One region of the Streptomyces sp. NRRL S-1813 genome, then DNA from elsewhere that is predicted to be linked to it. Evidence: riboswitches for the same ligand, from Rfam matches in the RefSeq annotation. Region 1 holds a riboswitch; the other holds the start of a gene.
What was found. A riboswitch is a leader RNA that binds a small molecule or an ion and turns the genes downstream of it on or off. The one in region 1 is predicted to bind glycine.
Positions count from the first base shown of each region.

Region 2: another riboswitch for glycine. It lies ahead of gcvT (glycine cleavage system aminomethyltransferase GcvT); the one in region 1 lies ahead of gcvP (aminomethyl-transferring glycine dehydrogenase).

Region 1 covers NZ_JOHB01000003.1:324,350-334,657, forward strand. Annotated here, with positions in the region: gene IF67_RS0108600 (glutamate-cysteine ligase family protein) at 1-931, opposite strand, end outside; gene IF67_RS0108605 (hypothetical protein) at 1,499-2,089, shown strand; gene IF67_RS0108610 (DUF5999 family protein) at 2,431-2,625, shown strand; gene gcvP (aminomethyl-transferring glycine dehydrogenase) at 2,711-5,596, opposite strand; glycine riboswitch at 5,785-5,882, opposite strand; gene IF67_RS0108625 (PRC-barrel domain-containing protein) at 5,997-6,386, shown strand; gene IF67_RS0108630 (DNA polymerase IV) at 6,290-7,759, opposite strand; gene IF67_RS0108635 (MerR family transcriptional regulator) at 7,826-8,431, opposite strand; gene IF67_RS0108640 (bifunctional nuclease family protein) at 8,619-9,092, opposite strand; gene IF67_RS0108645 (MerR family transcriptional regulator) at 9,149-9,895, opposite strand; gene IF67_RS41255 (FHA domain-containing protein) at 9,913-10,308, opposite strand, start outside.
Region 2 covers NZ_JOHB01000001.1:848,911-859,218, reverse strand. Annotated here, with positions in the region: gene IF67_RS0103910 (ABC transporter permease) at 1-524, opposite strand, end outside; gene IF67_RS0103905 (ABC transporter substrate-binding protein) at 604-2,355, opposite strand; gene IF67_RS0103900 (ABC transporter permease) at 2,473-3,471, opposite strand; gene IF67_RS0103895 (enhanced serine sensitivity protein SseB C-terminal domain-containing protein) at 3,894-4,694, opposite strand; gene IF67_RS0103890 (enhanced serine sensitivity protein SseB) at 4,756-5,553, opposite strand; gene IF67_RS0103885 (AAA family ATPase) at 5,646-6,293, opposite strand; glycine riboswitch at 6,590-6,685, shown strand; gene gcvT (glycine cleavage system aminomethyltransferase GcvT) at 6,836-7,963, shown strand; gene gcvH (glycine cleavage system protein GcvH) at 8,091-8,468, shown strand; gene glyA (serine hydroxymethyltransferase) at 8,566-9,825, shown strand; gene IF67_RS0103865 (L-serine ammonia-lyase) at 10,292-10,308, shown strand, end outside.

The sequences.
Region 1 (10,308 bases):
TGTGCAGCACCAGTTCGGCCAGGTCGGGCGCCCCGCCCTCATCGAGGACCCGCAGCGGCTCCTGCGGCCCGCACACCGGCAGCAGCGGGGGGAAGTAGCGCAGATTCTCCTCGAACAGGTCATATGCGGAGTCGACCCAGCGCTCGCCGAACCAGGTGCGGGGGCGCACTCCCTGGGCCTGAAGTTCGGGCACGCGGGTGTCCGTGGCCTGCTGGAAGACCGGCGGCCGGGACTCGCGCCACAGCTCACGCCCGAAGAGGAACGGCGAGTTGGCGCCGACCGCCACCTGCACCGCGGCGATGGCCTGGGCCGCGTTCCAGACGGCGGCGAAACGGCCCGGCGTCACCTGGAGGTGCAGCTGGACCGAGGTACAGGCGGCTTCCGGTGCGATCGAGGGCGAGCGGGAGACCAGATGCTCCACGCCCCGGATGTCGAGTGCGAAGTCCTCGCCGCGGGCCGCCCGCATCTGGTCGTTGAGCAGCACATAGCGGTCGTTCTCGGAGAGGCTGGCAGCGGTGAGGTCGGTGGCGTGCAGGGTGGGCAGAATGCCGATCATCACGATCCGGGCGGCGACCTCGCGTGCCTTCCTTTCGGCGTAGGCGAGCCCCGTACGGAGTTCCTCGGCGAGCTGGTCCAGGACACGGCCGCTCAATCGGTGCGGAAGGATGTTGACCTCCAGGTTGCACCGGGCGAGTTCGGTCTGGAAATCACAGCTGGCGATGCGCTCGAGAACTTGAGAGTTCATCATGCGGGGCAGCCCGTCGGCACCGGCCAGATTGAGTTCGATCTCCAGACCCATGAGATTCCTGGGCCGGTCGAACCTCTCCTCCTTCAGGAGCCTCTGCAAACCCTCGAGACACTCGTGAAGCTTTCTTCGATAACGCTCCCGGTCCGCCAGGTCGATCCCGTCCGCGGCGACCTTCTCCCCCATCGAAGGGTCCCTCCTCGAGTGAACGGCCCGCGGCCACGGGCCGCTTGGGGCCTTCCCCGACTCCACCGGGGCTCACGCTACGGTCGATGATGCCCCGGCAATCTGATCGATAACGCCGCGGAGGCATGCCGGTACCGATAGGCTCGAAGTGGCCCAGCCACCGGCACATCCCGAAGGCATATCTCACTGGCGACAGCCGACCGCATTTCCTTGGTGAGAAACACTGACGAGATCCGGCCTACCGCGCTGCCGAGGTAATGCGAGGTGGCGCCGTAAAACCGTTGCACAAAGCGGCGGAAAACACCTCGCACAAGGGTCTGGATTTCACCTTGCCCGAAATCCACAAGGCCGGTAGTCGAAACACTTTCAGAACATACGTCGTATAAACTCCGCTTACGAGGCAGAGACTTGGCGCCCAGCGTCCCGGTGTTCTCGCCGGCACCGGGGCACAGCGACTGACCTCGCCGGGCCGCAGCCCCGGCCGGCCACGCTCTGACCCGCACGCAGACAGCGTCGTTTGCACCCTGCCACGCTCCACCGTGTCTCCGAAGTGAGAGGCGACCCACCATGCCGCTGCACCTTCCCCCTGCCCCCGCGCCTGCCCTGCGCAGCGTTCTCGCCGCCCTCGGCTCGCCCACCGCGGTCCGCGAGGCCCCGGTCTCCGCACTGCGCGCCCATCAGGGTCCGCTCAGCCCCGACCACCCGCTGCCCGTCCACGTCTGGGACGACGTCAGCCGGGCCGGCGGTATGCCGCACACCCGTCTGGCCGGCTGGCGCTTCCTGGTCCGCGGCGGGGAACGTGCCGTGGCCACCGCCGAGGCGATGCTCACCGCGGACGGCTGGACGTTCTCACGCTTCTGCGGCGGCCCGTACGTCGCCGCGACCGAGCAGGCGCTGGCGCAGGCCGAGTCGCTCGGCACGCCCTACCAGCCGCGCCTGCTGTCCGTCCCCGAGCTTTACATGCTCACCCTGTGGCTGCATCACGACATCGCCTCCGACGGCGCCGAAGGGCTGCCCACGCCCGCCGACCTGCTGGTACCGCTCGCGCCCGCCCCGCCGGGGATCGCCTCGCACCGTCCGCAGCGCATCGCCGACCTGCTCCCCCGGCTGACGCTGCGCCTCACTCCCACCACCCCGCTCCTCGCCGAACCCGCCTGAACGGGCGCGCCGGCCCCGTTCTCCTGCGCGGACACCGGCGCCCGCCACCCGCTTGAGCATGCCCCGCGGCCTCTTCCGGCCCCGGGGCGCTCTGTCGCACTCACCCGCGCGGCCTAGCCCGCGGATACCACTCCCAACCCTCTTGGGGAGGAGTGCAATTGGGAGCAACCGCCCGCATGGGTGACGCGTCCATACCGAGTGAGTACCGCTGCTGCGAAATCCCTGCGGAATCCCGTCCGTGGGGCAACACTGGGATCGACCGAGGAAACGGGGGAGCGGCCATGAACACCTCATCGAGCCGCACGTCGACGTTCACCACACCGCAGCGAAAGACAACTTCCATGTGCCAGCACCAACCGCCCTGCCCGTCAGCCGACTCCAGCGACCGGGAGGCCGCACACCCTGTGGCGCACCACCCGGAACAGGGCTGGAGCCTGCTCTGCAACGGCGTCCTGCTCTTCGAGGACACCGGTGAGCTGCTGCCGAACGGGCAGGTCATCGCCCCGCACCGCGCACGGGCCACCGCCGCCGCCTGACCCGCGATCGCGCAGCACGAGCCACCGGGCCCCCGGCAGATCTGCCGAGGGCCCCTTGATGTTGCCGTGACTCAGTTGCGCTAACTCAGTTGTCGTACTCGTCCAGCGGCGGGCAGGAGCAAACGAGGTTACGGTCGCCAAAGGCACCGTCGATGCGGCGCACCGGCGGCCAGTACTTCTCCGAGGCCTCGACGCCGGCCGGGAAGACCGCCTCCTCGCGGGTGTACGGGTGCGACCAGTCGCCACCGAGCGCGGCCGCCGTGTGCGGGGCGTTGCGCAGCGGGTTGTCGTCCTTGGCCCACTCCCCCGAGCCGACCTTCTCGATCTCCGCGCGAATGGCGATCATCGCGTCGCAGAACCGGTCCAGCTCGCCCAGGTCCTCGCTCTCGGTCGGCTCGATCATCAGCGTGCCGGCCACCGGGAAGGACATCGTCGGCGCGTGGAAGCCGTAGTCGATGAGCCGCTTGGCCACATCGTCGATGCTCACACCGGTCGCCTTGGTCAGCGGCCGGACGTCGATGATGCACTCGTGCGCGACCAGACCGCCGGGGCCGGTGTAGAGCACCGGGTAGTGCGGCTCCAGGCGCTTGGCGATGTAGTTGGCGCTCAGCACCGCGACCTGGGTGGCGCGCTTGAGGCCCTCGCCGCCCATCAGGCGGACGTACGCCCAGGAGATCGGCAGGATGCCGGCCGAGCCCCAGGGCGCTGCGGAGATCGGTCCCACGCCCGTCTCGGGGCCCGCAGCGGGCTGGAGCGGGTGGTTGGGCAGGTACGGCGCCAGGTGGGCGCGTACGCCGACCGGACCGACCCCCGGGCCACCGCCGCCGTGCGGGATGCAGAACGTCTTGTGCAGGTTGAGGTGCGAGACATCGCCGCCGAACTTGCCGGGCTCGGCGAGGCCGACCAGCGCATTGAGGTTGGCGCCGTCCACGTAGACCTGGCCGCCGGCGTCGTGCACCGCCGCGCAGATCTGGGTGATGTGCTCCTCGAACACGCCGTGCGTGGAGGGGTAGGTGACCATCAGGACCGCGAGCTCGTCACGGTGCTTCTCGATCTTGGCGTGCAGATCGTCGGTGTCGACCTCGCCGTCCTCACCGGTCTTGACGACGACGACCTTCATCCCGGCCATCACCGCGCTGGCGGCGTTGGTGCCGTGCGCGGAGGACGGGATCAGACAGACGGTGCGCTGCTCGTCGCCGTTGGCGCGGTGGTAGGCACGCACCGCCAGCAGACCGGCCAGCTCGCCCTGCGATCCGGCGTTCGGCTGGATGGAGACCTTGTCGTAGCCGGTGACCGCGGCCAGCCGCTCCTCCAGCTCCTGGATGAGCGTGAGGTAGCCCTGGGCCTGGGCGGCCGGCGCGAACGGGTGCAGCTGGCCGAAGGCGGGCCAGGTCACCGGCTCCATCTCGGTGGTCGCGTTCAGCTTCATCGTGCAGGAGCCGAGCGGGATCATGCCGCGGTCCAGCGCGTAGTCCTTGTCGGCGAGGGTGCGCAGGTAGCGCAGCATCGCGGTCTCGGAGCGGTACTGGTGGAAGACCGGGTGGGCGAGGTAGTCGTCGCTGCGCAGCAGGGCCTGCGGCAGCGTCTCCGCGGCGGCCGCGTCCAGCTGCTCGACATCGCCGTGCACACCGAAGGCACCCCAGACGCCGGCCAGCTGCGCGCGCCCGGTGGTCTCGTCGCAGGCGATGCCGACCAGGTCGGCGTCGACCTGCCGGAGGTTGACACCGGCCTCGCGAGCGGCCGCGACGACCTCGGCGGCCCGGCCGGGCACCCGCGCGGTCAGCGTGTCGAAGTACGCGCCGTGAATGATCTCCACCCCGCCGGCCCGCAGGCCCTCGGCGAGGACCGCGGCGTAGCGGTGGGTGCGCCGGGCGATCGTCCGCAGGCCCTCGGGCCCGTGGTAGACCGCGTACATGCCGGCCATGACGGCGAGCAGCACCTGCGCCGTGCAGATGTTGCTGGTGGCCTTCTCCCGGCGGATGTGCTGCTCACGGGTCTGGAGCGCGAGGCGGTAGGCCTTGCTGCCGTCGGCGTCGACGGAGACGCCCACCAGACGTCCGGGCAGGCTGCGGGCGAACTGGTCGCGTACGGCCATGAAGCCGGCGTGCGGTCCGCCGAAGCCCATCGGGACGCCGAAGCGCTGGGTGGTGCCGACGGCGATGTCCGCGCCGAGCTCACCGGGCGAGGTCAGCAGCGTCAGGGCCAGCAGATCGGCGGCGACGGTGACGATCGCGCCCAGCTCGTGGGCCTGCTCGATGACGGCGCGGGGGTCGCTCACCGCACCGGAGGCGCCCGGGTACTGGAGCAGCACGCCGAACACCCCGCGCTCGGCGATCTCGGCCGGAATGCCGTCGGACAGGTCCGCGACCACGACCTCGACGCCGGTGGGCTCCGCGCGGGTCTGGATCACGGCGATGGTCTGCGGCAGGCAGTCGGCGTCGATCAGGAAGACGCCCTGCTTGACCTTGCCGACCCGGCGGGAGAGGGCCATCGCCTCGGCGGCCGCGGTGCCCTCGTCGAGCAGGGAGGCGCCGGAGGTGGGCAGTCCGGTCAGCTCGGCGACCATCGTCTGGAAGTTCAGCAGCGCCTCGAGACGGCCCTGCGAGATCTCCGGCTGGTAGGGGGTGTAGGCCGTGTACCAGGCCGGGTTCTCCATGACGTTGCGCAGGATCACCGGCGGCGTGAACGTGCCGTAGTAGCCGAGCCCGATCATGGACGCCAGCACCTGGTTGCGGTCCGCGAGGCCGTGCAGCTCCTGGAGCACCTCGGCCTCGGTACGGGCCTGCGGCAGGCCGAGCGCCTCCGCGCTCTTGATCACATCGGGGACGGCGGTAGCGGTGAGCTCGTCCAGCGAACCGAACCCGACGTGCGCGAGCATCTTCGCCTGCGCCTCGTGGTCGGGACCGATGTGACGGCGCTCGAACGGGGTGCCGCGTTCCAGCTCGGTCAAGGAGATGCGATTGGTGGTCATCTGCGGGGGCCTCCTGGTCGGTACGACCTACGAGGGGCACCGCGACGCGGGTGCCCGGACGGCCTCCCCCTCTGTCATCTCAACCTGAGAGTTTCACCGGCCCGCACGAGGCGGCCCGGCTTTCACCGTCGGTGAGGAGGGGCCCCGGCACTGTGCCATCCGTCGCCCGCCCTGCTTTCCAGAGTGACCTCACCCATGCGGTACGTGTGCCTGAGAGATTCCGGGGAGGATTTGCTCCTTCGGCGCCCAGGTCGCGAACGACACAGGACTCTCCCGCACGGGGTCTGCGGCCATTGGCCAGCCTACCAGCGCCGCAGTCGAAGGCTCCTTCGAGTGGCCAGGGCATGAAATGTGCCGTTTGGTAGTTGTCAGAGGGCAGTTGCGACCAATTGGAGGGGCCGTGCAAACCGATATCGATCCCCGGAGCCTGATCGGCCGCAAAGCGTTCGACCGTAACGGCACCAAAATAGGCACGATCGACGAGGTATATCTCGACGACGCGACGGGAGAACCGGAGTGGGCGGCCGTGCGTACCGGACTCTTCAGCCGGGACGCGTTCGTCCCCCTCGAACCCAGCAAGATGGTCGGCGAGGGCCTGCACATTCCTTACGACCGCAAGTTGATCAAGGATGCGCCGGACTTCGGCGTCGGCCGTCACCTCTCCCCTGAGCAGGAACTTCAGCTCTACCACCACTACCGACTTGATATCTCCTTCCCGACCTCCGACCCGGTGTCCTCCCCCGGCTCCGGTGACAAGAACTTCGGCAAGATCGCCGGCTCGGACGACTGACCGTCCGCCGGCCCCCCGCGCACCAGCGGCAGCGGCTCCCCCGGCCGCAGCGCCGGATCCTCGACAGCAAAGGTCCGCACCCTTCCCGGTGCGGACCACGGCGTTTCGAAGCGTACGGTCACCCTCCCCACCCCACTGCCCTGCACCCAGCCGGCGCCGTACTCGTCGTGCACCACGTCCAGCCCCGGATGCCAGCGCCGCGGCCGCTCCTCCTCGGCCTCGTGCGGCTCCGTCCCGCCGCCGGCCGGCTCCGCCGCCGCGGCTGCCGCGGCCTTCGCGGTCTCCTCCGCCTCCCGCTCCGTCGCCACCTGGGCGAACAGATCCTCCTGTGTGAAGTCGGCCAGTCCGCTGACCCCCACACCCAGCAGCCGCACCCCGCCGGTGGTGTCCACCATCTCCAGCAACCGCGCGGCGGCCTCCCGTATCACCGCCGGGTCGTCGGTCGGCCCACGGAGCGTCTCGGAGCGGGTCAGCGTCGAGAAGTCGTAGTTGCGCACCTTGATGACCACTGTCCGCCCGGACCGCCCGGCGGCCCGCAGCCGCTGCACGCAGCGGTCGGCCAGCCGCAGCACCTCGCTGCGCACCCGGGTCCGGTCGGTCAGATCGACCTCGAAGGTGTCCTCGACCGAGATGGATTTCGCATCGCGCTCGGCCACCACGGGCCGGTCGTCCCTGCCCAGCGCCATCGCATACAGCCCCGCCCCATGTGCCTTGCCCAGCAGCCGCACCAGCTCGGCCTCACCGGCCTCCGCGGTCTCCGCAACGGTGTGGATCCCGGCCCGGCGCAGCGTCTCGGCCGTCGCGGGCCCCACCCCGGGCAGCGTCCGCACCGTCATCGGCCCCAGCAGCTCCCGTTCGGTACCGGGCTCGATCACCACCAGGCCGTCCGGCTTGGCCGCCTCGGACGCGATCTTCGCCAGCAACTTCGCGCCCGCCAGTCCCACCGAGCCGGTCAGGCCCGTGGCGGAGCGGATGTCGCGGCGCAGCTGCTCCCCCACGCCCCGCACGGCGGCCGTCTCGGGCGGCACCCCGCCCGCTTCCAGGTCGACGAACGCCTCGTCCAGGCTCAGCGGCTCCACGAGCGGCGACAGCGCGTGCAGCAGCTCCATCACCGCCTCACTCACCTGGCGGTACAACGTGAAGCGAGGGGTGAGATAGGCGGCGTTGGGGCACAGCCGGCGCGCCTGCGCCGTGGGCATCGCGGAGCGGATACCGAAGACCCTGGCCTCGTACGACGCCGTGGAGACCACTCCGCGCGGCCCGATCCCGCCGACCACCACGGGTTTGCCGCGCAGGCTCGGCTTGGCCGCCTGCTCGGCGGCCGCGAAGAACGCATCCATGTCGAGATGCAGGATCGTCGGGGCAGGTCTCACAAGTTCGATGCTGCCCCATGCCACTGACAATCGGCCCGATGCCGGGCCGGTACCGCCGTCAGGGACTCAGCCCGCGCGGTTGCGCCGCCGCGCCAGCTCGTCGTGCGGGTTTTTCCGGACCAGGGTCTCGCCGGTGTCCACACGCTCTCCGTGGAGCTGTGACAGCGCGCTCTCCACGTCCCGCCACACCACGCCCACGGCGATCCCGAAGACGCCCTGACCGCCCTGGAGCAGATCCACGACCTGGTCGGGCGAGGTGCACTCGTAGACCGTCGCACCGTCGCTCATCAGCGTCATCCGCGTCAGATCCGCCAGCCCGCGCGAGCGCAGATGCTGGACGGCGGTGCGGATGTTCTGAAGCGACACCCCGGTGTCCAGCAGCCGCTTGACGATCTTCAGGACCACGACGTCCCGGAAGCTGTAGAGCCGCTGGGTGCCGGAGCCGTACGCCGGCCGGATGCTCGGCTCCACCAGGCCCGTACGCGCCCAGTAGTCGAGCTGCCGGTAGGTGATGCCCGCTGCCGCACAGGCGGTCGGGCCGCGATAGCCGATGTCCTGCGCCTCGCAGTCCCCCGACACCGCCGCGGCCGGTGCCGGGGCAGGATTCGCTGCTGCGCCCGAGTGGAGCGGCAACGCCCCTTCCGCCGCCATACCGTCGCCGGTGATTGCCACGCCGCCCTCCGTCCTCCACGTCCCGGACGGGACCTGCCATATCGACGGTATGCAGTCACTCGGGGTGCGTCAACGATCGCCGCGCTCGCCACGCCGAGTGATAATCACCCTACGAGTGGTTTCTCGTGACCTCGCACGGGGAAAGGCTAGTTGTTTGGCTGGAAACAGGTGGTTCGCCTGGCCGGTATTACTGGCTGTTGGTCCCGAAGTCCTCGGGCGAGATCTGGTCGAGGAACTCGCGGAACTTCTCCACCTCGTCCTCCTGCTCGTCCGGGATGGCGATCCCCGCGTCGTCCAGCACACCGTCGGTACCGAAGATCGGCGTTCCGGTGCGCAGAGCCAGCGCTATCGCGTCGGACGGACGCGCGCTGACCTCGACCCCGCTCGCGAAGACAAGTTCGGCATAGAAAACCCCCTCGCGCAGATCCGTGATGCGGACCTGCGTCAGCTCCTGGCCCACCGCTTCGAGCACATCCTTGAAAAGGTCGTGCGTCAGCGGCCTGGCAGGGACCATGCCCTGCTGGGCAAAGGCGATGGCGGTGGCCTCCCCTGGCCCGATCCAAATGGGCAAGTATCGGTCGCCTCCCACCTCCCGCAGGAGCACGATCGGTTGGCTGGAAGGCATTTCCACCCGGACACCCACGACGTCGAGCTCGTTCACACAGCAACCCTAGGACGTGCCCGGCCGGTTTGGGTAGTCGGGCACTCGTTTGCTCACTACAGCCGGACCCGCAAAGCGCTCTGCACCAGTGCCGCATGCAGCCGTACGGACAGCGTCGCCAGCTCTCTGGCGGTCGCTTCGGCATGGGCCCTGGTCTGCGGGTTACGGTGCCGCCGAAGGGGTGCAACGACCTGCTCGACCAGGCCCGCCTCGCGCTCGGCGGCCGCCTTCACGGCACGCAGATGCCGCGGTTCGAGACCAAAACGGCCCAGGTCCGCAACGAGCTTGGCCACCGTGACGGCCTCGATGTCGTATCCGCCCTCCGCATGAGGGACGATGAGTCCGTAGGACTCCCAGTCGGCGAGCGCCGCCTCGTCCACCTCCGCGGCGGCGAGCAGCTCTGCCCGGCCGATCCGGGCAGCCGTAGGGCGCTCCTCACCAGGATCGTGTACGCCCTCGACCAGATCCCTGGAGGGAGTGGTCGGGGCCGGCAGCGGCACCTGCTCTCCGCGTGCCAGGGCGTCCAGATGCTCCCGGATGACCTTCAGCGGCAGATAGTGGTCCCGCTGCATCCGCAGGACGCCGGCCAGCCGCTCGACGTCCGCCGGCGTGAACTTGCGGTATCCGGAAGGCGTGCGCTTCGGCTCGACCAGTCCCTCGGCCTCCAGGAAGCGAATCTTGGAGATCGTGACCTCGGGAAACTCCTCGCGCAGGAGGTTGAGCACCGTGCCGATGCTCACCGGCCTGCCGTCCGAGGAGGCGGCGCCGGCAGAGCCGGCACCGCCTTTCGGTGTATCGCGCATATGCCTTCCCCGACCGGTCAGATACCGGCGCCTCGCTGGCTCGCGTAGAAGACCAGGCGGAACTTGCCGATCTGGACCTCGTCACCGTTGGCGAGGGCGACGGAGTCGATCCGCTCACGGTTGACGTAGGTGCCGTTCAGGCTGCCGACGTCGGCGACCGTGAAGAGACCGTCCGGACCGCGACGGAATTCCACATGACGGCGCGAGACCGTCACATCGTCGAGGAAGATGTCGCCCTGCGGATGCCGGCCCGCCGTCGTCAGCTCGCTGTCCAGAAGGAAGCGGCTGCCCGAATTCGGACCCCGGCGGACGACCAGCAGCGCCGACCCGAGCGGAAGGGCGTCGACGGCCGCCTGCGCCTCGGGGGACAGCGACGGTGACAGGTTCTGGCCCGTCGCCTCCGAGTCGTAGGC
Region 2 (10,308 bases), on a different contig from region 1:
GCCAGTGCCAGGGCTCCCGTGAAGAACATCGGGAGGGAGACGCCGGCCAGGGCGACGCCCATGGCCATCCGGTCGAAGAGCGAGCCGGGGCGCAGCGCGGAGAGCACGCCGGTGGCGACACCGGAGACGACCCACAGCACGGCCGCGCCGGCGGCCAGGGAGAGGGTCACCGGAAGCCGGGACTGGATCTCCGGCCAGACCTCGATATGGGTTTTGAAGGAGTAACCGAAGCACGGCACATGGCACTTGGCGACTTCGGGACCGAATTTGTAGTCGACGCCGACGAAAATGCCCTTGAGGAAGTCCCAGTACTGCTCGTACACGGGCTTGTCCAGGCCGAGATTCTTCTTGACCGCGGCGATGTCCGCGGCCGTGGGGGCCTTTCCGATGTACTGCTGGGCAAGCTGGTCGGTGCTCTGCCCGGCCAGCTTCGGCAGCAGGAAGAAGATGCCGAAAGTGACCGCGCTGACGATCAGCAGCAGGATCACTGCGCTGATCAACCTGCGGATGATGTACGAGAACACGGGGATGCGGCGTCGGCGCCGCGAGCCGGTTCATCACCGGCCCGCGGACCCCAATGCCTTCACCTGCCTTCCAGGGCTGCTACTTCTTGACGCCGATGTTGAGGTAGTCGTACTGACCGCTGAAGGCCGAGGTGGACACCAGGTTGGTGGCCTTGGGCGAGCGGTACATCAGGACCTTGAAGTAGGTGAGCGGGACCAGCGCCGCCTGCTCCATCGTCTTCTTGTCGATCTCGGCGTACGCCTTCTCGCGGGCCGCCTTGTCGGTGTTGGCGATGGCGCTCTCGAGCAGCTTGTTGATCTCCGGGTCGTCCAGCTCCGACAGGTTGGTGTTACCGGACTGGCTGATCGCCTTGCCGTTCAGGATCTGCTGGAGGTAGCCGTAGCCGGTCGGGAAGTCCGAGCCCCACTGCATCATGATCATGCCGACGTTGTTCTTCTTGTTGAACTTCGGCACACCGGCGTAGTCCGAGAAGTACTTGCTGGTCGGGTAGGACTGGATCTTGGCGGTGACGCCGATCTTCTTCAGCGAGTCGATGACCGTGGTGGCCGCGTCGACCTCGTCCTGGCGGTCGTTGCGGGCCAGGATCGTGGTCGTGGTCTTGCCGGCGCCGCACTTGGCCCAGTGCTTCTTGGCCTCGGTCAGGTCCAGCTTGTCGCCGTCGTACTTCTGCGGGTACAGGTCGTACTTCTGGTAGCCGTCGATGTCGGTCGGCAGGACCGTGGAGGCCAGCTCGCCGCGGATCGGGCCGCCGAGCGAGGTCTGTACGGCCTTCTTGTCGATGGCGTACTCGACGGCCTTACGGCACTCGATGTTGTCGAACGGCTTCACCTTGGTGTTCAGCGCCGTGTAGACGAGGCGCTGGCCGAGTGTGTTGTCGGTGTTGCCCTTCGCCTTGGAGTCCGTCAGGAGCTGGGCCTGCGTCTGCCCGTCGACACCACGGCCGGCCAGGTCCACCAGGGTGTTGCCCGACTGGAGGTCCTTGTCGATGGTCGACTGGGCGACCTTCAGGTTCAGGACGATCTTTTCCGGCAGCTGCTTGCGCAGCGGGTCCGTCTTCGCGGACCACTGCGGGTTGCGGACCAGGGTGAGCTTCTTGCCCTCCTGGTAGCTCTCGAACTTGTAGGAGCCGGTGGACAGCACGGACTTGGTGTAGTCCGCGCCCTTGTCCTTGGCCTGCGGGACCGGGGCGGTCTGCGGGGCGCTCACCAGGTAGTCGAACTCGGCGAACGGCTTCTTGAGGTGGAAGACGACCGTCTGCTCGTCCGGGGTCTCGATGGACTTCAGACCGGCCTTGCTCTTGTCCTTGTAGGGACCCTTGTAGCCGCCGTCGTTGTCCTTGAGGAACTGCTGGAAGTAGTTCGGGCCCAGCGAGAGGGTGTCACGCGCGAAGTTGCTGCGCTCGACGGCGTACTTGACGTCCTGCGAGGTGACCGTGGAGCCGTCGTCGTACTTGACGCCCTTGCGGATCTTGTACGTCCAGGTCTTGCCGCCGTCGCTGGGCTTGCCCATCGACTCGGCGAGGTCCGGGACCAGCTCGTTGCCCTTGGGGCCGGGGCCCGGCTTGAAGGTGGTGAGCGGGCGGGCGTAGAGCCGGCTGAAGTTGTAGATGAAGGCGTAGTACGTGTTGCCCGGGTCGAATGACTCGGGGGCGTCACTGATCGCGTAGGTGAGCGTGCCGCCCTTCTCGTCCGAGGCGTTGACGATGCCCTTGGTGGCGGCGTTCGCCTCGCCCGAGCCCTCCGAGGAGCCCTTGCCCCCGCTACAGCCGGCCAGCAAAAGGCCCGCACTGGTGATGGCCGCGACAGCCGCGACCGGAACTGACCTTCGCATGATGGTCGGTGTCCCCTTCGTTCGTCGAGAAACGCAGAAACCAGAAACGCAAGCAACGCAAGCAACGCAGTAACTCTGTGACGCGGTAACGCAGTTGGGACGTCTGGGAAGGCGCCGTCAGCGGCTGCGCGGGTCCAGCGCGTCCCGCAGTCCGTCACCGAGCAGGTTGAACGCGAGCACGGTGACGAAGATCGCGAGGCCGGGGACGATCATGTACTGAGGGTCGACCTCGTAGTACTTGACCGCCTGGTTGAGCATGCCGCCCCAGGACGCCTGCGGGGGCTGGATGCCGACGCCCAGGAAGCTCAGCGCGGCCTCGAAGAGGATGTTGGAGGGGATCAGCAGCGTCGAGTAGACGATGATCGGCCCGACCAGGTTGGGCAGCAGCTCCCGGAAGAGGATGAAGGGCCCGCGCGCACCCATGCCGCGAGCGGCGTCCACGAATTCCCGCTCGCGCAGCGACAGTGTCTGCGCACGCACGATGCGGCCCATGTACGGCCAGTTGAAGAAGCCGATCACGAAGATCAGCACCGAGATGTGCAGCGGCAGGCCCTCCAGGCCGAAGGCGCCGCCCTGGAGCGATGCGGAGATCGCGATGGCGAAGAGCAGCAGCGGGAAGGCCAGGAAGACATCCATCATCCGGCTGATGAGGGCGTCCACCCGCCCGCGGTAGAAGCCGGCGACCACACCGAGGACGGTGCCGATGGCGACCGACAGCACGGTCGCGCCGAACGCGACGATCAGCGACACCCAGGAGCCCTCCAGGATCCGGGCGAGCAGATCGCGGCCGAACTTCGGGTCCACGCCCAGGGGATGGTCCCCGCTCATGCCGCCCATGTCGCCCTTGGGGAGCGTGGTGTTGGGATCGATCAGCGACTGGTTGGGGTTGTTCGGGTCCAGCCCCAGCAGGGACTGGATCGGACGGGAGAGCGCGGCGACGACGATGAGCAGGATGACAACGATGGCACCGGCCACCGCAACCTTGTCCCGCCGGAAGCGCAACCATGCGATCTGACCGAGCGAACGCCCCTCGATCTGCTTTCCTTCGACGCCCTTCAGCACCGCTTCCGGCTGCGCCTCAGCAGCCGCCCCGGTGGTCTCGATCGGTGCGGTCACAGTGCCTTTGACCCCTCTCGGCCGACGGTGGCCGGCCCCTGCCCGCCGCGGATAGCGGCCTGGTTCACATCACTGGTGCAAGTCGGTGCAAGTGGTGCAAGTGGTGCAAGTACTGCGGGCATCGCGGAAGTTCACACTAGGGAGATCAGAAGCTCGCGCGACGCCGTACGAGATGACGCTCGTACAAAGGACCGAGGCCCGTTGTTTCCGGAGTCTTCATCCCTTTCGCGATCAGTCACCAGCCCTGACGGGGAAAGGATGCGCAACTGTGATGTGCTCCACGGCATTCCGTTATACGGACAACAGTTCGGGCTGAGCGGGGTGAACACCCACGGGAGAGGGCCTCAACCGCCGGGCATGCAGGGTGAATTCACCACAAGATCGACGCCCGGCCGGCACGGTCGGACGTCGGAGACAAGCTGTCAGTAAGGGCGCGGGTAGCCGTAGCCGTACGACGGCGCGGGCGCCGGCTGACCCGGCCCCTGGGCGTAGCCGTCACGGTCGAAGAAGGGGCGTGCGGAGGCCCGCATCCACATGCCGACCGGGTCGTACTCGTCGTTCATCGCGACGGTGGAGACGGGCAGACCGTCCGGCACCGCGCCGATCGACTGCTGGATCATCAACCGTACCGAATCCACCGCTTGTTGGCCGGTGTCGTACAGATCCAGACCGATCGCCAGATAGGGGGCACCGAGCGCGGGCTGCACCCAGGCCCGGCGCAGCGACCGCACAGCGGGCGTCCGATGGGCGTTCTGGGCCAGCAGCGCATAGAACTGCGGGATGTCGATGACCGGTTCGGAGATCCGCAGCGGACCGGCGGGCAGCCGGTCCAGACCACCGGCGATACGGCGCAGATCCAGCCAGGGGATGCCGACACCGCCGCCGGGGGCATGCGGATTCAGCCACAGGCCCCAGCGGTCGGGGAAGAGCGAGGCGGCGATCTCCGGGCCGGTGACGACTTCGTGGTCACGGTTCCAGCCGGAGGCGGCGAGCTCGGGCGCCGAGGTCACACACGGCGCATAGCCGAGGCCCTCGACCTCCATGTTTCCGTACTGCGCATCGGACATGCCGGCCCGGCCGTGCCAGAGCAGCATCCAGACCTGGCTCGCGGCGAGCGCGTGCAGCAGTGCCTCGTAGGCGTCGTAACGGCCGGGCGCGACCTGCTGGAGCAGCTGCTCCAGCTGTCCGGCCGCCGCCGGCCCTTGATGCGCACCCGCGCTCACGTGGTCCGTCCCTTCTGTCAGCAGGGCACGTGTGGGTGCGCCCGCCCGTCATCCAACCAGCTTACGAGTGGTCCCGAGAGTAGAAGGGCCGCACACGCTCCAGCATCCAGTCGGCGACCGGGTCACCCTGGGCGAGGTCGAGCATGACGAGCTGTACGGGCCAGGGCAGCGGTACTGCGCCGAGCGCACGTCCGAGGGCTGACAGTACCGCCTCGCGGGCCGTGCCGTCGTGCAGTGCCATCACCTCCGCCCCGATCTGCACTCCGACGAACAGTGCGGGCGTGTCGCCCTCGACACTTGCCAGGGCACGCCGGGCAGTCAGGACAATTCCGGCGCCGGAGAACTCCAGTCCGGCGGCGGCCAGGAAGTCCACCGGTTCGTCCTGCCAGTCCGGCTCGAAGAGCCGCACCCGGCCGCCGCTCGGCAGACCGGCCGGCTCATGGCGCCCCTCCCGGCACAGTTCGGCCACCGCGGGCGGCGGCAGCGGGACGCCTATCGTGCCGTCGGGGTTGACCGCGATGCCGATGTGCGGCGGCAGCCCGCGGGCGAACTCCCGGGCCGGGGCGACGGTGAAGGACAGGTGCGAGCCGACCACCCGCAAGAACTCCTGCTCGGAGCTGTAGACCGGGACATAGGCCGCACCGCCGAGCTCGACCGTGGGCAGATCGAGGCCGCGGGTGCCGGGGCCCGCGCTCTTCGGCCCGCCGCCGTTGGGCAGCGGCACCCACACCCGGCTGCGGCCCAGCACCTCGACGATCCGGCCACCGGCGCCCGGGTGCCCGACCGACGCGGCCAGCACCTCTTCGAGCTCGTTCGCCGGCCATGCCAGCTGCGGTATCCCCTGCTCCGGAAATGTCATGTGTATCCACCCGTTCCCAACCACGCCATCTGGCCAAAGACCCTAGACGAGAAGGCGGGAGGTGGAACCCGGGGGGCGGGGTGCCGGTCCGTTCAGTCGAAGCTGACCGTCTCCAGGGCGCTCGCCGCCCGCCGGTCGAGAAGTACCACCGAGCCGAACCCCTTCGGCAGCCGGGCCGACTCCGCCGCGCCGACCAGCCGGCCCACCGCCCCGCGGTGCCGCGCGAAGGCGTATCCCGACACCCCTCGGCCCCGGGACTCCTGGCCCGAGAGCGCCACCTCGGGCGCCACATCGAGCAGCACCAGGTGCAGCCCGCGGCCGCCGCGCGCCGCGGACCGCGCGATCCAGCGGCGCACCCAGGCCAGGGTGCCGCAGTCGTGCACCACCACGCTGTCGCCGGAGCGCAGCGCACGGTGCAGCGTCAGATAGTGGGCGGCCCGGACCAGCGGGCGGTAGAGGGCGTACGGCAGCCGGCGCAGCCTGCCCCGCGCCCAGCGCTCGCGGACGTCCTGCGAATCGATGCGGTGCACCGCGGCGCCGTGCGCGTCCAGCGGCGGCACGACACGGTGCATGAGGGTGCTCTTGCCGCTGCCCGGCAGGCCGGAGACCACCACCAGGTCACCGGCCGGAAACCGCAGCTCGGCGGCGCCCCGCGCCCGTCCCCCGCCCCGGAGGTCCACGGTCTCGGCAGCGCGCCCCGGCCGGACCACGGGCCGCGGCGGCCGCCCGGTCCGGGTCATGACGGGCGGCGCCGCCGGCACGACGTCCGGGGGCGCAACCCCGGAAGTGGCCCCCCATGCCGCTTCACTGTGCACCGTGATCGTCCTCCCCGTCCGGTTCTGCTCCGGTTCGAGTCCGTCCCCTACCCGCAGAGTGTCAAGAAAAGGTAATGCCCATCAAGGAGATTGTCCGATCTGCCCATGTCACGGCCGGGGCGGCGGCCGGGACTCCTGTATCCGGCGATCCCGTGCAATGATGTGGCCGCCACGTGCACCAGCGCAGCTACTCGTGCACGGCCAACTCCATACCGGCCGCTTGAACCCGCGCGGGAGAGTCCCCGGCCGCCATGGCGGGGCGCCGAAGGAGCAAGTCCTCCCTTGAATCTCTCAGGCCCCTATACCGCGCGGGCGAGGCAGATCTGAAAAGCGAGCCACTGCCCGGCCTACGGGCGGCTCCACCCAAGGTGCAAACCGGGTCCGTTCGCGCGATCCCGGTGAACCTCTCAGGTTCCGATGACAGATGGGGAGAACGTCTTGTCACCCATGCCTGGGAGCCCAGAACCATGACAGATGCCCCCCGCCTCACCGCGCTGGACGCCACCCATCGCGCGCTCGGTGCCACCATGACCGACTTCGCCGGCTGGGACATGCCGCTCCGCTACAGCAGCGAGCGTGACGAACACGTCGCCGTCCGCACCCGCGCCGGCCTCTTCGACCTCTCCCACATGGGCGAGATCACCGTCACCGGCCCGCAGGCCGCCGACCTCCTCGACTACGCGCTGGTCGGCAACATCGGCGGCGTCAAGACCGGCCGCGCCCGTTACACCATGATCTGCGAGGCCGAGGGCGGCATCCTCGACGACCTGATCGTCTACCGTCTCGCCGACCAGGAGTACATGGTCGTCGCCAACGCCTCCAACGCCCAGGTGGTGCTGGACGCGCTCACCGCGCGCGCTGGCGGTTTCGACGCCGCGATCCGCGACGACCGGGACGCCTACGCACTGCTCGCGGTGCAGGGCCCGGAGTCCCCCGCGATCCTCAAGGCGCTCACCGACGCCGATCTGGACGGTCTCAAGTACTACGCGGGACTGCCCGGCACGGTCGCCGGTGTGGAGGCACTGATCGCCCGTACCGGATACACCGGTGAGGACGGCTTCGAGCTGTTCGTCCGGCCGGCCGATGCGGTCGCCCTCTGGGAGGCGCTGACCGAGGCCGGCAAGGACGCCGGTCTGGTGCCCTGCGGTCTGTCCTGCCGCGACACGCTGCGTCTGGAGGCCGGCATGCCGCTGTACGGGCATGAGCTGAGCACCGCGACGACGCCGTTCGACGCGGGCCTGGGCCGGGTCGTGAAGTTCGAGAAGACCACCAACGGCGGTGACTTCGTGGGCCGCGAGGCGCTGGCGGCCGCCGCCGAGCGCGCCGAGACCCGGCCGCCGCGCAAGCTGGTCGGCCTGGTCGCCGGGGGCCGCCGGGTCCCGCGCGCCGGGTACCCGGTCGTCACGGCCGACGGCACGGTCATCGGTGAGGTCACGTCCGGGGCGCCGTCCCCGACGCTCGGCAAGCCGATCGCCATCGCCTATGTCGACGCCGCCTACGCCACACCGGGTACCGAGGGTGTCTGTGTGGACATCCGTGGAAGCCATGAGCCGTACGAGGTCACCGCTCTGCCGTTCTACAAGCGGCAGAAGTAACGGTTCATCGGCGGCGGACCCGGGCAGCGGTGCGCCCGCGCGTCTCACTGTGCAAGACCCTCCCCCTGGCCGTGCCAGGGGGCGACCCCCTTCACGATCACACCCTCGCGTACAGGAGAATCGAGCCATGAGCAACCCCCAGCAGCTGCGCTACAGCAAGGAGCACGAGTGGCTGTCGGGCGCCGAGGAAGGCGTCTCGACGGTCGGCATCACCGAGCACGCGGCCAACGCGCTCGGCGACGTCGTCTACGTGCAGCTCCCCGAGGTCGGTGCCACGGTCGCGGCGGGCGAGACCTGCGGCGAGCTGGAGTCGACCAAGTCGGTCAGCGACCTCTACTCGCCCGTCGACGGTGAGATCACCGAGATCAACGAGGATGTCGTCAACGACCCCTCGCTGGTGAACTCCGCCCCGTTCGAGGGCGGTTGGCTGTTCAAGGTGAAGATCAGCGGTGAGCCGGGCGACCTGCTCTCGGCCGACGAGTACGCCGCCTTCATCACCGGCTGAGCCACCCGGCTCCCCCGACCGCCACCGCCCGCGTGACAGCTCCCCCGGACTCCGCCCAGGGGACCCTCTCGCGCCCCTGACTCCCCAGGAAAGACTCATGTCGCTTCTGAACAGCTCCCTCCATGAGCTCGACCCCGACGTCGCCGCCGCCGTCGACGCCGAACTCCACCGCCAGCAGTCCACCCTCGAAATGATCGCGTCGGAGAACTTCGCCCCCGTCGCCGTCATGGAGGCCCAGGGCTCCGTCCTCACCAACAAGTACGCCGAGGGCTACCCCGGCCGCCGCTACTACGGCGGCTGTGAGCACGTCGACGTCGTCGAGCAGATCGCCATCGACCGCATCAAGGCGCTCTTCGGCGCCGAGGCCGCCAACGTCCAGCCGCACTCCGGCGCACAGGCCAACGCCGCCGCCATGTTCGCCCTCATCAAGCCGGGCGACACCATCCTGGGCCTCAACCTCGCCCACGGCGGCCACCTCACCCACGGCATGAAGATCAACTTCTCCGGCAAGCTCTACAACGTGGTGCCCTACCACGTCGACGAGAAGTCGAACCTGGTCGACATGGAAGAGGTCGAGCGCCTCGCCAAGGAGCACCGCCCGAAGCTGATCGTCGCCGGCTGGTCCGCCTACCCCCGCCAGCTGGACTTCGCCGAGTTCCGCCGGATCGCGGACGAGGTCGGCGCCTACCTGATGGTCGACATGGCGCACTTCGCCGGCCTGGTCGCCGCGGGTCTGCACCCCTCCCCCGTGCCGCACGCCCACGTCGTCACCACCACCACGCACAAGACCCTCGGCGGTCCGCGCGGCGGCGTGATCCTCTCCACCCAGGAACTCGCCAAGAAGATCAACTCGGCGGTCTTCCCGGGCCAGCAGGGCGGCCCCCTGGAGCACGTCATCGCGGCGAAGGCGGTGTCCTTCAAGGTCGCGGCGTCCGACGACTTCAAGGAGCGCCAGCAGCGCACCCTGGACGGTGCCCGCATCCTCGCCGAGCGCCTCATCCAGCCCGACGTGACCGAGGTCGGCGTGTCCGTGCTGTCCGGCGGCACCGACGTGCACCTGGTCCTCGTCGACCTGCGCAACAGCGAGCTCGACGGCCAGCAGGCCGAGGACCGCCTCCACGAGGTCGGCATCACCGTCAACCGCAACGCCATCCCGAACGACCCCCGGCCCCCGATGGTCACCTCCGGCCTGCGCATCGGCACCCCCGCGCTGGCCACCCGGGGCTTCCAGGCCGAGGACTTCCGCGAGGTCGCCGACATCATCGCCCAGGCCCTCAAGCCCGCCTACGACGCCGAAGCCCTCAAGGCCCGCGTCACGGCACTCGCGGACAAGTTCCCGCTGTACCCGTCCCTGTGACACGTCTCATGCAGTGACCTCCCCGGCCGCCGACGACCGGCGGCCGGGGAGGGAACAGAGCCGGTGAGCCCGGGGCGCTCGGTCCCGGGCTCGCTGTCTGCCTGCCCGTTCTCCTCCCCGCTTGCGCGCTGTCACGGTGCACTCCGGTGTGGTCGCCGCGTGCATGGCCGACGCGGCGGAGGGCAGCAGACCTTCCACGGGGAGGCGGCATGGCGGCCGGGCCCCGCTCCGGCGGATCAGAGCCGGACCGGCCTCCTCGACAGGCCGGGACCCGTGCGCCGCCCGGCATCGCCCCGGCGCCGTATCCACACCGACACCGACCGTTACCCCCGGCGCCGCGCACCCGACGGTTTCCGTCCGGCGGCAGCCGACCGGGTCCGCGTTACGCTCAAACAACGGCGCAGAATCGTACCTCCTGCCCCATTGCTCCACCGTCCACCACGAGCAGACAAGGGAGTCAGCCTCCGTGGCCATCTCCGTCTT